Regions from separate parts of the Azospira sp. MPR-E4 genome, predicted to be linked through region 1. Evidence: predicted binding sites of a transcription regulator. Region 1 holds the regulator's gene; the other holds the start of a gene.
The links. Region 1 encodes sigma-54, which starts transcription at its own class of promoters, with help from an activator protein. Its sites were predicted from a motif close to TGGCACGCTTNCTGCTNA; they were not measured.
Positions count from the first base shown of each region.

Region 2: a site for sigma-54 is predicted at 1,248-1,265, ahead of nifV (homocitrate synthase). Genes of this name have one in related genera too.

Region 1 covers NZ_JBXAST010000016.1:20,410-26,340, reverse strand. Annotated here, with positions in the region: gene AC1RTA_RS07165 (hypothetical protein) at 1-588, opposite strand, end outside; gene AC1RTA_RS07160 (PsiF family protein) at 713-1,027, opposite strand; gene hprK (HPr(Ser) kinase/phosphatase) at 1,073-2,008, opposite strand; gene ptsN (PTS IIA-like nitrogen regulatory protein PtsN) at 1,977-2,462, opposite strand; gene hpf (ribosome hibernation-promoting factor, HPF/YfiA family) at 2,618-2,938, opposite strand; gene AC1RTA_RS07140 (RNA polymerase factor sigma-54) at 2,953-4,431, opposite strand; gene lptB (LPS export ABC transporter ATP-binding protein) at 4,498-5,244, opposite strand; gene recX (recombination regulator RecX) at 5,310-5,765, opposite strand; gene recA (recombinase RecA) at 5,762-5,931, opposite strand, start outside.
Region 2 covers NZ_JBXAST010000023.1:93-6,023, forward strand. Annotated here, with positions in the region: partial or broken gene AC1RTA_RS08825 (FAD-dependent oxidoreductase) at 1-525, opposite strand, end outside; gene AC1RTA_RS08830 (DUF488 domain-containing protein) at 718-1,107, shown strand; gene nifV (homocitrate synthase) at 1,288-2,442, shown strand; gene nifW (nitrogenase stabilizing/protective protein NifW) at 2,457-2,789, shown strand; gene AC1RTA_RS08845 (electron transfer flavoprotein subunit beta/FixA family protein) at 2,782-3,627, shown strand; gene AC1RTA_RS08850 (electron transfer flavoprotein subunit alpha/FixB family protein) at 3,649-4,731, shown strand; gene AC1RTA_RS08855 (FAD-dependent oxidoreductase) at 4,744-5,931, shown strand, end outside.

The DNA.
Region 1 (5,931 bases):
CAGGGCCATGCCGGCGGTGTCACTGCCGGAATAGGACTCGGCCTTGGCCGTGGCGGTGGAAATGGTGCGGCCGTCCGCCGCCGCCAGGGTGAAATGCATGGTCACATAGACCTCGGGCAGGCGCACCACCGGGTTGTAGGCGGTGCGGGTGGAAACCCCGCCCTTGAGCACGAAAGCGGCGCCCAGCTTGCTGGAAGCGGCCAGGGCCGCGTCCGGGTCGTTGCGGAAATAGGCCTCCATCTCGGCCTGGGCGATGCGGGCCCGCTGCTCCTCGGCGGTGTAGGTCTTCAGGCCCAGGGCCTTCAGCTTCTGGTTGATCACGGCGGCATGGCGGCCGTATTTGCTGCCCTGCAGCTGGTAGCCGTCGGCCGTCTGGTCGGCCAGGGCCACCAGGATGCCCTGGTTGCGCAATGCCGCCTTGCAGGGTACGGCCAGATGCTGGGCGATGCGGCCGCGGCGGCCCTCCTCCTCGGCAGCACCCTGCTTCTCGTCCTCGGCAAAACTGAAGGCCCGGGCGCCGCCGGTTGCCGCCAGCAGCAGGCCGCAGCAGAGCAGGCGGGAAGCGGCACGCAGGGGGGCAGGCTTCATCTCGGGGCTCCAGGGAAAGTCCCCGGCATCAACGCCGGGGCAGGTGGAATGGGGCAGGCCATTCTGTCAAAAAAAATGCCAGCCTTCAATCGGCTGGCATTTTTGCGGGAAGTCCGCCCCGGGCTTACTTGGCAGCCTGGCTGTCGGCTTCGCACTTCTTGATGAAGGAGGCCTTGGCGGCACCGGCCAGCTTCTTCTCCGCGGCCTTGGACTGGCACTCCGCATTGGCGGCGGGAGCATCGGCGGTCTTGCCGGAGAGGCAGGTCTTCATGAATCCCTTGCGCTCGTCGCCCTTGAGGCCCTTCTCGCCGGCTTCCTTGTTGCAGTTCTTCATGCGCTCCTGCTGGGGCGTCGGCGCTTTGGCCGCGTCGGCGGCGCCGGCAACGGGAGCCAGGCCGATACAGGCCAGGGAAAACAGGGCTAGCAGCATCTTTTTCATGGTGTCTCCGTCAGTGGTCAGGCAGGGCTTACCACTATGCGTTCGTCAAATATCGTCGTCAAGCAGCAGCTTCTGCTGCCGGGTGATGAATTCCTGCATGTTGTCGATGCCGCGCAGCTGCAGGATGCTGTTGCGCACCGCCGCCTCCAGCAGCACCGCCAGGTTGCGCCCGGCAGCCACCGGAATGACCACCTTGCGCACGGCCACGCCGAGGATCTCCTGGGTCTGGGCATCCAGGGGCAGGCGCGGCGCATCCACCCCGGCCACCGGCTTTTGCAGGTGCACGATCAGCTTTAGCTTCATTTTCCGCCGGGAGGCGGTCTCGCCGAAGATGGTGCGGATATTGAGCAGGCCCAGGCCCCGCACTTCGAGGAAGTCCCGCAGCATGCCAGGGCAACGGCCCTCGATGGTGGCGGGAGCGATGCGGGCCAGTTCCACCACGTCGTCGGCGACCAGACCGTGGCCCCGGGAAATCAGTTCCAGGGCCAGTTCGGACTTGCCGACGCCGGAATCGCCGGTGATGAGGACGCCCATGCCCAGCACGTCCATGAAGACGCCATGCACCGACACCGTGTCCGCCAGGCGGCGGGAGAGGTAGATGCGCAGCAGGTCGATCACGGCCGAGCAGGGTTTGGCGGTGGTGAACAGGGGCGTGCCGGTGCTCTCGCAGCCCTCCAGCACGGCCGGCAGCACTTCCAGGCCCTCGGCGACGATGACGGCAGGGGGCTGGGCGGCGAAAATTTCGTTCATCTGCGCCTTGAGGCGCTCAGGATTGACGCGGCTCAGCCACTGGTACTCGGCGGCGCCGATGACCTGCAGGCGTTCCGGGTGGATCAGGTTGAGGTGGCCGACCACGTCGGCGCCGTAGTTGCCCCGCTCCCGGATCTCGATGGAGCGTTCGGCACCCTGGGCCGCGACCCAGGTCAGGGACAGCTTGTCCTGGTGGTCCTCAAACAGCTGGCTGATGGAGATTTGCCGCATGGTTCCCCCAGTCGGTGAACAGGCGGTGGGCGTCGTCGGTGTTGTCGCAGGCGCCCAGGGCCTCGCGGAAGGCCCGGTCGGAGAAACGCTGGGCCAGCTCGGAAAGAATCTGCAGATGCTGCTCGGTGGCCTGTTCCGGCACCAGCAGCACGAACATCAGGCCGACGGGCTTGCCATCGGGGGAATCGAAAGGCACCGGGGCGGACAGGCGCATGAAGGCGCCGGCGGCTTCCTTGAGCCCCTTGATGCGGCCGTGGGGAATGGCAACCCCCTGGCCCAGGCCGGTGGAACCGAGTTTTTCCCGGGCGAAGAGGCTGTCGAAAACCGTGGCCCGGGCGATGCCCAGGTTGTTCTCGAACAGCAGTCCGGCCTGCTCGAATGCCCGCTTCTTGCTGCTGGCTTCGAGGTCCAGCAGGATGTGGGCGGGAGGGAGGAGTTTGGCGATCAGATCCATGGGGCGGGAACCTTCCCCGAACAGCGGGATGGCGGCGGCAGGGCCGGTTGGAGACTGGGATTCAGGCAGGATACCTGGCGAAAAGTGGCGGGATCATAACGGAAAACGACCCCGCCGCCTATGCCTTTCATCCCAGTCCCGGAGAGGGAATCAGATCACTCTTCGATGTGATTCTTGATGGTGTCGCGGTGGTGATCCTGGGCCTTCTGCTTGTACTTCTGCACCTGGCGGTCCAGCTTGTCGATCAGGGTGTCCACGGCGGCATACAGGTCGGCATCCTCGGCATCCACGTGGATGTCCTTGCCGGGCACGCGCACGGTGACTTCAGCCTTCTGCTTCAGCTTTTCCACGGTGAGGATGACGTTGACGTCGATGACGCTGTCGAAGTGACGCGTAACCCGCTCCAGCTTGGCAGTGACGTAGTCGCGGATCGCCGGGGTGACTTCCAGGTGATGTCCGGTGATGTGCAGGTTCATGGCTCGCTCCTTTTTTAGATGGACTTGCGTAGGTTGGCCGGCGAAATGTTGAGCGCTTCTCTGTATTTTGCAATGGTTCGACGCGCCACAACAATGCCTTGTTGGCCAAGAATTTCGGATATTTGACTGTCCGAAAGGGGTTTTTTGGGGTCTTCGGCCGCCACCAGCTGCTTGATCAGGGCCCGGATGGCGGTGGCCGAACAGGCGCCCCCCGTATCCGTGGCCACGTGGCTGCCGAAGAAATACTTGAGTTCGAAAATGCCCCGGGGGGTGGCCATGTACTTCTGGGTGGTCACCCGGGAAACGGTGGATTCGTGCAGGCCCAGGGTTTCGGCGATTTCCCGCAGTACCAGGGGACGCATGGCCACCTCGCCGTGTTCGAAGAACTGGCGCTGGCGGTCCAGGATGGCCTGGGACACGCGCAGGATGGTGTCGAAACGCTGCTGCACGTTCTTGATCAGCCAGCGGGCCTCCTGCAGCTGGCCGGAGAGGCTGGAGCCGCGCTGCTTGGAGAGGATCTCGGCGTAGAGCCGGTTGATGCGCAGGCGCGGGTAGGCGTCCGGATTGATGCTGGCGGTCCACTGGTTGCGCACCTTCTTCACCACCACGTCCGGGGTGATGTAGCGGGCATCCAGGGGCGCGTACTGGGCGCCGGGCCGGGGGTTGAGGCTCTTCACCAGGTTGGTGACGGCGCGCAGGCGCTCGTCGTCGCAGCCCAGCAGCTTCTTCAGCTTGGTGAAGTCCCGGCCGGCCAGCAGTTCCAGATGATGGCGCACCAGCTTCAGGGCCTGGTCCCGCACCTCGTCGGCCGGCAGGGCTTCCAGCTGCAGGGCCAGGCATTCGCCCGGAGTGCGGGCGCCGACACCGGTCGGGTCCAGGTGCTGCAGGTGGCGCAGGGCGATCTGCAGGTCGTCCAGGTCGATTTCCAGCTCTTCCGGCAGGGCTTCCTGCAGCTCCTCCAGGGGCTGGGTCAGGTAGCCGTCCTCGTCCAGAGCCTCGATCAGGAAGCTGACCAGCTGCCGGTCCCGCTCGGAGAGCTGCATCAGGCCCAGCTGCCAGTTGAGGTGGTCGCGCAGGGAGGTGTTGGCGGCCTGCACTTCCTGGAAGTCGGAATCCTCGTCCTCGTCGCGGGAGGCGGAAGGGTAGCTGCCTTCGGCAAACCAGTCCTCGCCCTCGCCCAGGCTGTCCCGGCTGTCGTCCCGGACTTCTTCGGGGCCGTGACTGTCGGCGCCTTCACCGGATTCGCCGCTATCGCCTTCCCGCGGGCCTTCGGCAGCGGCCTCGGCCGTACTGCCGGCGTATTCGCCTTCGCTCCCGCTGTAGGAGGGCTCGTAGTTCTCGTCCTCGCGCTCCAGCAGGGGGTTTTCCAGCAGATACTTCTCCAACTCCTGCTCCAGCTCGAGCGTCGACAGCTGCAGCAGCCGGATGGACTGCTGCAGCTGTGGCGTCAGGGCCAGGTGCTGCGAGAGTTTGAGTTGGAGGGTTGGTTTCATGGACCCGGGGCCGAAGGGGCCGGCGGCAATGAGCGGGTTGAGGGAAAGACTCGGAGACTGGGCTCGTCAGAGACGGAAGCTCTCGCCCAGATATACTTTTCGGACGTCTTCATTATAAACGATCTCATCCGGGCGGCCAGACGCCAGCACCCGGCCCTCATTGATGATGTAGGCCCGGTCGCAGATGCCCAGGGTCTCACGCACGTTGTGGTCGGTGATGAGCACGCCGATGCTGCGGTCCTTGAGGAAACGGATGATCTTCTGGATTTCCAGCACGGCGATGGGGTCCACGCCGGCGAAGGGCTCATCCAGCAGGATGAAACGGGGAGAGGTGGCCAGGGCCCGGGCGATTTCCACCCGGCGGCGCTCGCCACCGGACAGGGCGGCGGCATTGGAAGCGCGAATGTGGCCGATGTGCAGCTCTTCCAGCAGTTCCTCCAGGCGCAGGTCGATCTCGTGCTTGGGCAGCTTCTGCAGTTCCAGCACGGCGCGGATGTTCTCCTCCACGTTGAGCTTGCGGAAGACGGAAGCCTCCTGGGGCAGGTAGGAAATGCCCAGATGGGCCCGCTTGTGGATGGGGAAGTGGGTCACTTCCTGATTCTGCAGCTGGATGGAGCCGCCGTCGGAGGGCACCAGGCCGACGATCATGTAGAAACAGGTGGTCTTGCCGGCACCGTTGGGGCCCAGCAGGCCCACCACCTCACCGCTGCCCACCTCGAAGGACACGTCATGCACCACGGTGCGGGACTTGTAGCGCTTTTTCAGGTTGTTGGCGGAAAGCTTGGCGATGAGGTCGGGGTTCTGCTCGGACATGGGCTATCGGATTCTATGAATGCGGGGGCGTAAAGGCATTGTGCCAGAGGTGTCGCCCGGGGGTTCTACCAGTCGCTGCCGGACTCGTCGTCCCAGCCGCCCTGCAGCACCTGGCGGACGGTGGCGGCGGCAAAGCCGCGGCTGAGGAGGAAGCGGGTCTGTTTGGCCCGCTCGGCCAGATCGGCGGGCAGGGCGGCGAATTTCTTCTGCCACACCTGGCGCGCCCGTTCCAGCTCGCTGCCGCCCTGGGCCAGGGCCGCGGCGACGGTTTCCTCGGCCACGCCCTTCTGCCGCAGCTCCTGGGCCAGCCGGGCATCGCCGTAGCGGCGGGCGCGGATGGCGACCCTTTCACTGGCATAGCGGGCATCGGAAAGCTGGCGGCGGGCCGCCAGGTCGTCCAGCAGGGTCTCCAGCTCAGCCTCGGATTCTGCGTGGGGCGCCAGCTTGCGGGCCAGTTCGGCCCGGCTGTACTCCCGCCGCGCCAGCAGCCCCAGGGCCCGCTGGCGCAGGCTCGGGGTCATTCCCCGGCAGCGGCCGCCGGGGCGGGATTGGCCACGCCCAGGGCTTCCCGGATCTTGCCTTCAATTTCCTGGGCAATGGCCGGGTTGGCCTTGAGGAATTCCCGGGAGTTGTCCTTGCCCTGGCCGATTTTCTCGCCCTTGTAGGAGTACCAGGCGCCGGACTTCT
Region 2 (5,931 bases), on a different contig from region 1:
GGGGATGTAGGCCGCCGGGTAGTTGGCCTTGGTGTAGTTGATGGTCTTGCGGTCGTCGCCGAACCAGGCTTCGTACTGGTAGCGGATGCCGGGGGCCAGCACCAGGTAGTCGTAGCCGATGGCGCCCTGGCCGGTGATGACCTTCTTCCTGTCCCGCTCGATGCCGACGATCTCGGACTGCAGGAACTGGTAGCCGAATTTCTTCGCCACGGTCAGGTAGTCGTGCACCAGCAGGTCGGTGCCGACGATGTCCACCAGCCACTTGTTGCTCATGGGACAGGACCAGAACACCGGGTTGCGTTCGATCAGCACCACTTCGACCGACGGGTCCAGCTTGCGCAGGTAGCGGGCCACGGTGAGGCCGCCCCAGCCGCCGCCGCAGACGACGACGCGCTTGCCCTTGGGCGGCGGCAGCAGTTCGGCGCCGAGGGAGGGCAACACCAGGTTGCCGGCATGGGCCCGGGAGACGACACCTGCGCCCAGGGCGCCGGCAGTCGCCAGGAAGTTACGACGGGAAAAGGACATGACAGACTCCCCAAAACAAAGCCGCCGCGATGGGGATGGCACCGCAGCTTAAAAGCGGCCTGGCCGCTGAAAAATGGTGGCGGTACACCGACCGCCGGGGCGGAGGATAGCCGGGGCAGGCAGGGGGGGCAAGACTGTCGGTTGTTGGCGGCGGTTTATCATGGGCAGGAAAAAAATCAGAAGGAGTGGGCCATGGCGGTAAGAGTCATTCGACTGGGAACCCCCCGGATGCCGGGGGAAGGCACCCGCATCGGCACCGTGCGGCGGCCGCCCCGTGGCGTCCCCAAGCGCGAATACGCCAGCCGGGACTGGTACGACGTGTGGTTTCCCAACCTGGCCCCCAGCCTGGAGGCCATGAAGCTGGCCCAGGCGGCCGCCAGTGAGGCGGAGTGGGCCGCCTTTGTGCGGAAATACCGAAGCGAGATGGCAACGCCGGAGAACCGCCATGCCATCGAATTGCTGGCGGTGCTGTCCCGGCAAAGCAACTTTGCCGTGGGCTGTTACTGCGAGGACGAACGCCATTGCCACCGTTCCGTCCTCAAGGAACTGTTGCGCGAGAGTGGTGCCGAGTTGGCAGATTGAAGGCGGATTGAGGGTGGAGCGAGGCTTTCGGCCGCCTGTCCGATATCCGACAAATGTCGCATTCCCCTCGCCCTGTACATGGCTCCATGTCAGGCGTGTAACATATTGATGTAATGTTGTTTTGTCGGAATTTCCGGCCCTGGCACCCTTATTGCTGATACCCCGGCAAGAGGCCATGCCATGACAACCATCACCATCAACGACACCACCCTGCGCGACGGCGAACAGACCGCCGGGGTGGCGTTCACCGCCGCGGAGAAACTGGCCATTGCCCAGGCCCTGGCGGCGGCCGGGGTGCCGGAGATGGAGGTGGGCATTCCCGCCATGGGCGAGCAGGAGCAGGAAGTGATCCGGGCCATCGCCGGCCTCGGGCTGTCCACCCGGCTCATGGTGTGGGGCCGCATGTGCGCCGCCGACCTGGAAGTGACGCGGCGCTGCAATGCCCACATCGTCAATCTCTCCATTCCCGTTTCCGACCAGCAGATCCGCCACAAGCTGAACAAGGACCACCGCTGGGTGCTCGATTCCATCCGCCGCTTCGTGCCCGAGGCCCGGGCGGCGGGGCTGGAGGTGTGCGTCGGCGGTGAGGATTCCTCCCGGGCCGACCTGGACTTCCTGCACCGGGTCATGGAGGCGGCCCAGGCCGCCGGCGCCCGCCGTTTCCGCTTTGCCGACACCCTGGGGGTGCTGGACCCCTTCATCACCCACCAGCGCATCGCCGCCCTGCGGGCCCGCAGCGACCTGGAAATCGAAATCCACGCCCATGACGACCTGGGGCTGGCCACCGCCAACACCCTGGCCGCGGTGACCGCCGGCGCCACCCACATCAACACCACGGTCAACGGCCTGGGCGAGCGGGCCGGCAATGCGCCCCTGGAAGAGTCGGTGATCGCCCTCCGGCATCTCTACGACATCGACAGCGGCGTCGATCCCCTACAGCTGCCGGCCATCTCCGATCTGGTGGCCAAGGCTTCGGGGCGGCCGGTGGCGGTGAACAAGAGCATCGTCGGCGCCAACGTGTTCACCCACGAGGCCGGCATCCACGTGGATGGCCTGGCCAAGAACCCGGCCAACTACCAGGCCTTCGATCCGGCGGAAGTGGGCAAGGGCCACCGCATCGTGCTGGGCAAGCATTCCGGTTCCACCGCCGTGATCCACGCCTACAAGGACCTGGGCATCGATATCGACGAGGGCATGGCCCGCCGCATCCTCTCCCGGGTGCGCAGCTACGCCATGGCCTTCAAGCGCCCGCCGGGCTTTCGCGAACTGATGAGTTACTACCTGGAAGGGATGCAGGGGAGCGGCCGTCCGGCCCCCCGGCTGCATGTCGTCTGAACAAGGAGAAGCCTATGGAAACCCTGATGGACGAACTGCAGCAGCTCTCCACCGCCGAGGAATTCCTCGACTACTTCGGCCTGGAATACGACCCGGCCGTGGTCAGCGTCTCGCGCCTGCACATCCTCAAGCGCTTCAACCAGTACCTGGCCCGGGAAGGCGGACTGGCGGGCCTCAACGAGGGCCTGAGCCGCATCAAGTGCCGGGAGCTGCTGGCCCGGGCCTATACCGATTTCGTTCATTCCTCCGGGATCGAGCAGAAGGTTTTCAAAGTGTTTCAACAGGGCGTGCAGCGGGTATCCGTGGATAGCCTGCGCCGCTCCCTAGGAGAGGCAAGCCATGCATAGCGTCGTCTGTATCAAGCAGGTGCCGGACTCGGCCCAGATCCGGGTGCATCCGGTGACCAACACCATCATGCGCCAGGGGGTGCCGGCCATCATCAACCCCTACGACCTGTTCGCCCTGGAAGAGGCTCTGCGCCTCAAGGACAGGTTCGGCGGCACCGTCACCGTGGTCACCATGGGCCCGCCCATGGCCGAGGCGGCCCTGCGCAAGTGCCTTTCCTACGGCGCCGACGACGCCATCCTGGTGTCCGACCGGGCCTTCGCCGGTTCCGACACCCTGGCCACCTCCTACGCCCTGGCCACGACCATCAAGAAGATCATGGGCAACATGCCGGTGGACCTGATCTTCACCGGCAAGCAGACCATCGACGGCGACACCGCCCAGGTGGGCCCCGGCATAGCCAAGCGCCTCGACTACCAGCTGCTGACCTACGTCTCCAAGATCGTGGACCTGGACCTGGAGAAGAAGGAAATCACCGTGGAGCGCCGGGCCGAGGGCGGCGTGCAGCTGCTGAAGACCGCCACTCCCTGCCTCATCACCATGCTTGAAGGCACCAACGAGATGCGCTTCGGCGACCTGGACGACCTGTTCCGCGCCGCCCGCTACGACCTCAAGGTGTGGAACCGGGAAGCCGCCGGCATCGACGATGCCGAGATGATCGGTCTCAAGGGCAGCCCCACCGTGGTGAGCAAGGTCTTCGCCCCCCGCCCCCGCAGCCAGCGGGCCGAGATGGTGGAGACGGTGGACAACGATCCGAAGAACCTGGCCGTGACCCTCCTGGCCAAGGTGTTCACCCAGCATCCCAAGCTGGAAAAGGAAATCGCCAAGCGGGCGGGTTAACCAGGGAAGAGGACAACAGCCATGAGCGAACAACCGAAAAAGCCGGCGAAGAAAAAGGTCGAACTGGACCCCCGCTTCGTCAATTACAAGCACGTCTGGGTGGTCGTCGAGAGCGAGCGCGGCGAAGTGCATCCGGTCTCCTGGGAACTGCTGGGCGAGGGCCGCAAGCTGGCCGACGCCCTCGGCGTGCAGCTGTGCGGCGTGGTCATGTGCGGCCCCGGCGAACGCGGTGCCGGCATCTGCGGCGAGGCCTTCACCTACGGCGCCGACAAGTGCTACCTGATGCAGGACGAAGTGCTGAAGGACTACCGCAACGAGCCCTACACCAAGGCCCTGACCGACCTGGTGAACACCTACCAGCCGGAAATCCTCATGCTCGGCGCCTCCACCCTGGGCCGGGACCTGGCCGGCTCGGTGGCCACCACCCTGGGCACCGGCCTGGTGGCCGACTGTACCGAACTGGTGATCGAGACCGAGACCCGCAACCTGGCCTCCACCCGTCCCACCTTCGGCGGCTCCCTGCTCTGCACCATCATGACCCAGCGCCACCGGCCCCAGATGGCGACCGTGCGGCCCCGGGTGATGGCCATGCCGGAAGCCGACGGCAGCCGCAGCGGCGAAATCGTCACCGTGCCCTTCTCCATGATCGAAACCTCCATCGTCACCAAGGTGCTGGAGTTCATCGCCGACGACACCCGGGACAAGCCCAACCTGCCCTTCGCCGACATCATCGTCTCCGGCGGCCGGGGCCTGAAGAAGCCGGAAAACTTCCAGCTGGTGTGGGACCTGGCCAAGGTCCTGGGCGCCGAGGTGGGCGCCTCCCGTCCGGTGGTGCAGGCCGGCTGGGCCGAGCTGGACCGCCAGGTGGGCCAGTCCGGCAAGACGGTGCGGCCCAAGCTGTACATCGCCGCCGGCATCTCCGGCGCCATCCAGCACCGGGTGGGCATGGACGGGGCCGACGTCATCATCGCCATCAACACCGATGCCAATGCCCCCATTTTCGACTTCGCCCACTACGGCATCGTCGGCAACGCCATGACCATCCTCCCGGCGCTGACCGAAGCCTTCAAGGCCCACCTGGCGCAAGCCAAAAAAGCCGGCTAACAGGAGAACACCATGGCTGAAAAATTTGACGTGATCGTGGTCGGCGCCGGCATGGCCGGCAACGCCGCCGCCTACACCCTGGCCAAGGGCGGCCTCAAGGTGCTGCAGATCGAGCGGGGCGAAACCCCGGGCTCGAAGAACGTGCAGGGCGCCATCCTCTACTCGGACGCCATCGAGAAGATCATTCCCGACTTCCGCGACGACGCCCCCCTGGAGCGCCATCTCATCGAGCAGCGGGTGTGGATCCTGGACGACAACTCCTACGTCGGCACCAACTACCGCTCCGAGGACTTCAACAAGCCGCCCTACAACCGCTACACCATCATCCGCGCCCACTTCGACCAGTGGTTCAGCAAGAAGGCGCGGGAGGTCGGCGCCCTCACCATCTGCGAGACCACCGTCACCGAACTGCTGCTGGACGGCAAGAAGGTGGTGGGGGTGATGACCGACCGCAAGGGCGGCGAAATCTACGCCGACGCGGTGATCCTGGCCGACGGGGTGAATTCCCGCCTGGCCACCAAGGCCGGCTTCCATCCCGAGATCAAGCCCAAGGACGTGGCCCTGGCGGTGAAGGAAATCCACTTCCTGCCCCAGGAGACCATCGAGGCCCGCTTCAACATCGGCGAGGAAGAGGGCGTGGTCATCGAAATGGCCGGCACCATCTCCGAAGGCATGATGGGCACCGCCTTCCTCTACACCAACAAGGAATCCATCACCTTAGGCATCGGCTGCATGCTGTCGGACTTCAAGAAGCAGAAGACCACGCCCTACGAGCTGCTGGACAAGATGAAGAAGCATCCTTCCATCGCCCCCCTGATCGAAGGCGGCGAGATGAAGGAATACGCCGCTCACCTGATCCCCGAAGGCGGCTACAACGCCGTGCCCCAGGTCTATGGCGACGGCTGGCTGATCGCCGGCGATGCCGGCATGTTCGTCAACGGCATCCACCGCGAAGGCTCCAACCTGGCCATGACCACCGGCATGCTGGCGGCCCAGACCCTGGTGGAGCTGAAGCAGGCGGGCAAGGCCTTCACCGCCCCCAACCTCTCCAAGTACAAGGCCAAGCTGGACGACAGCTTTGTCATGAAGGACCTGAAGAAGTACCGCCGCATGCCGGACATCTTCCACAAGAACAATCAGTTCTTCACCACCTACCCGACCCTGCTGTCGAAGGCGGCCCAGACCATCATCCGGGTGGAC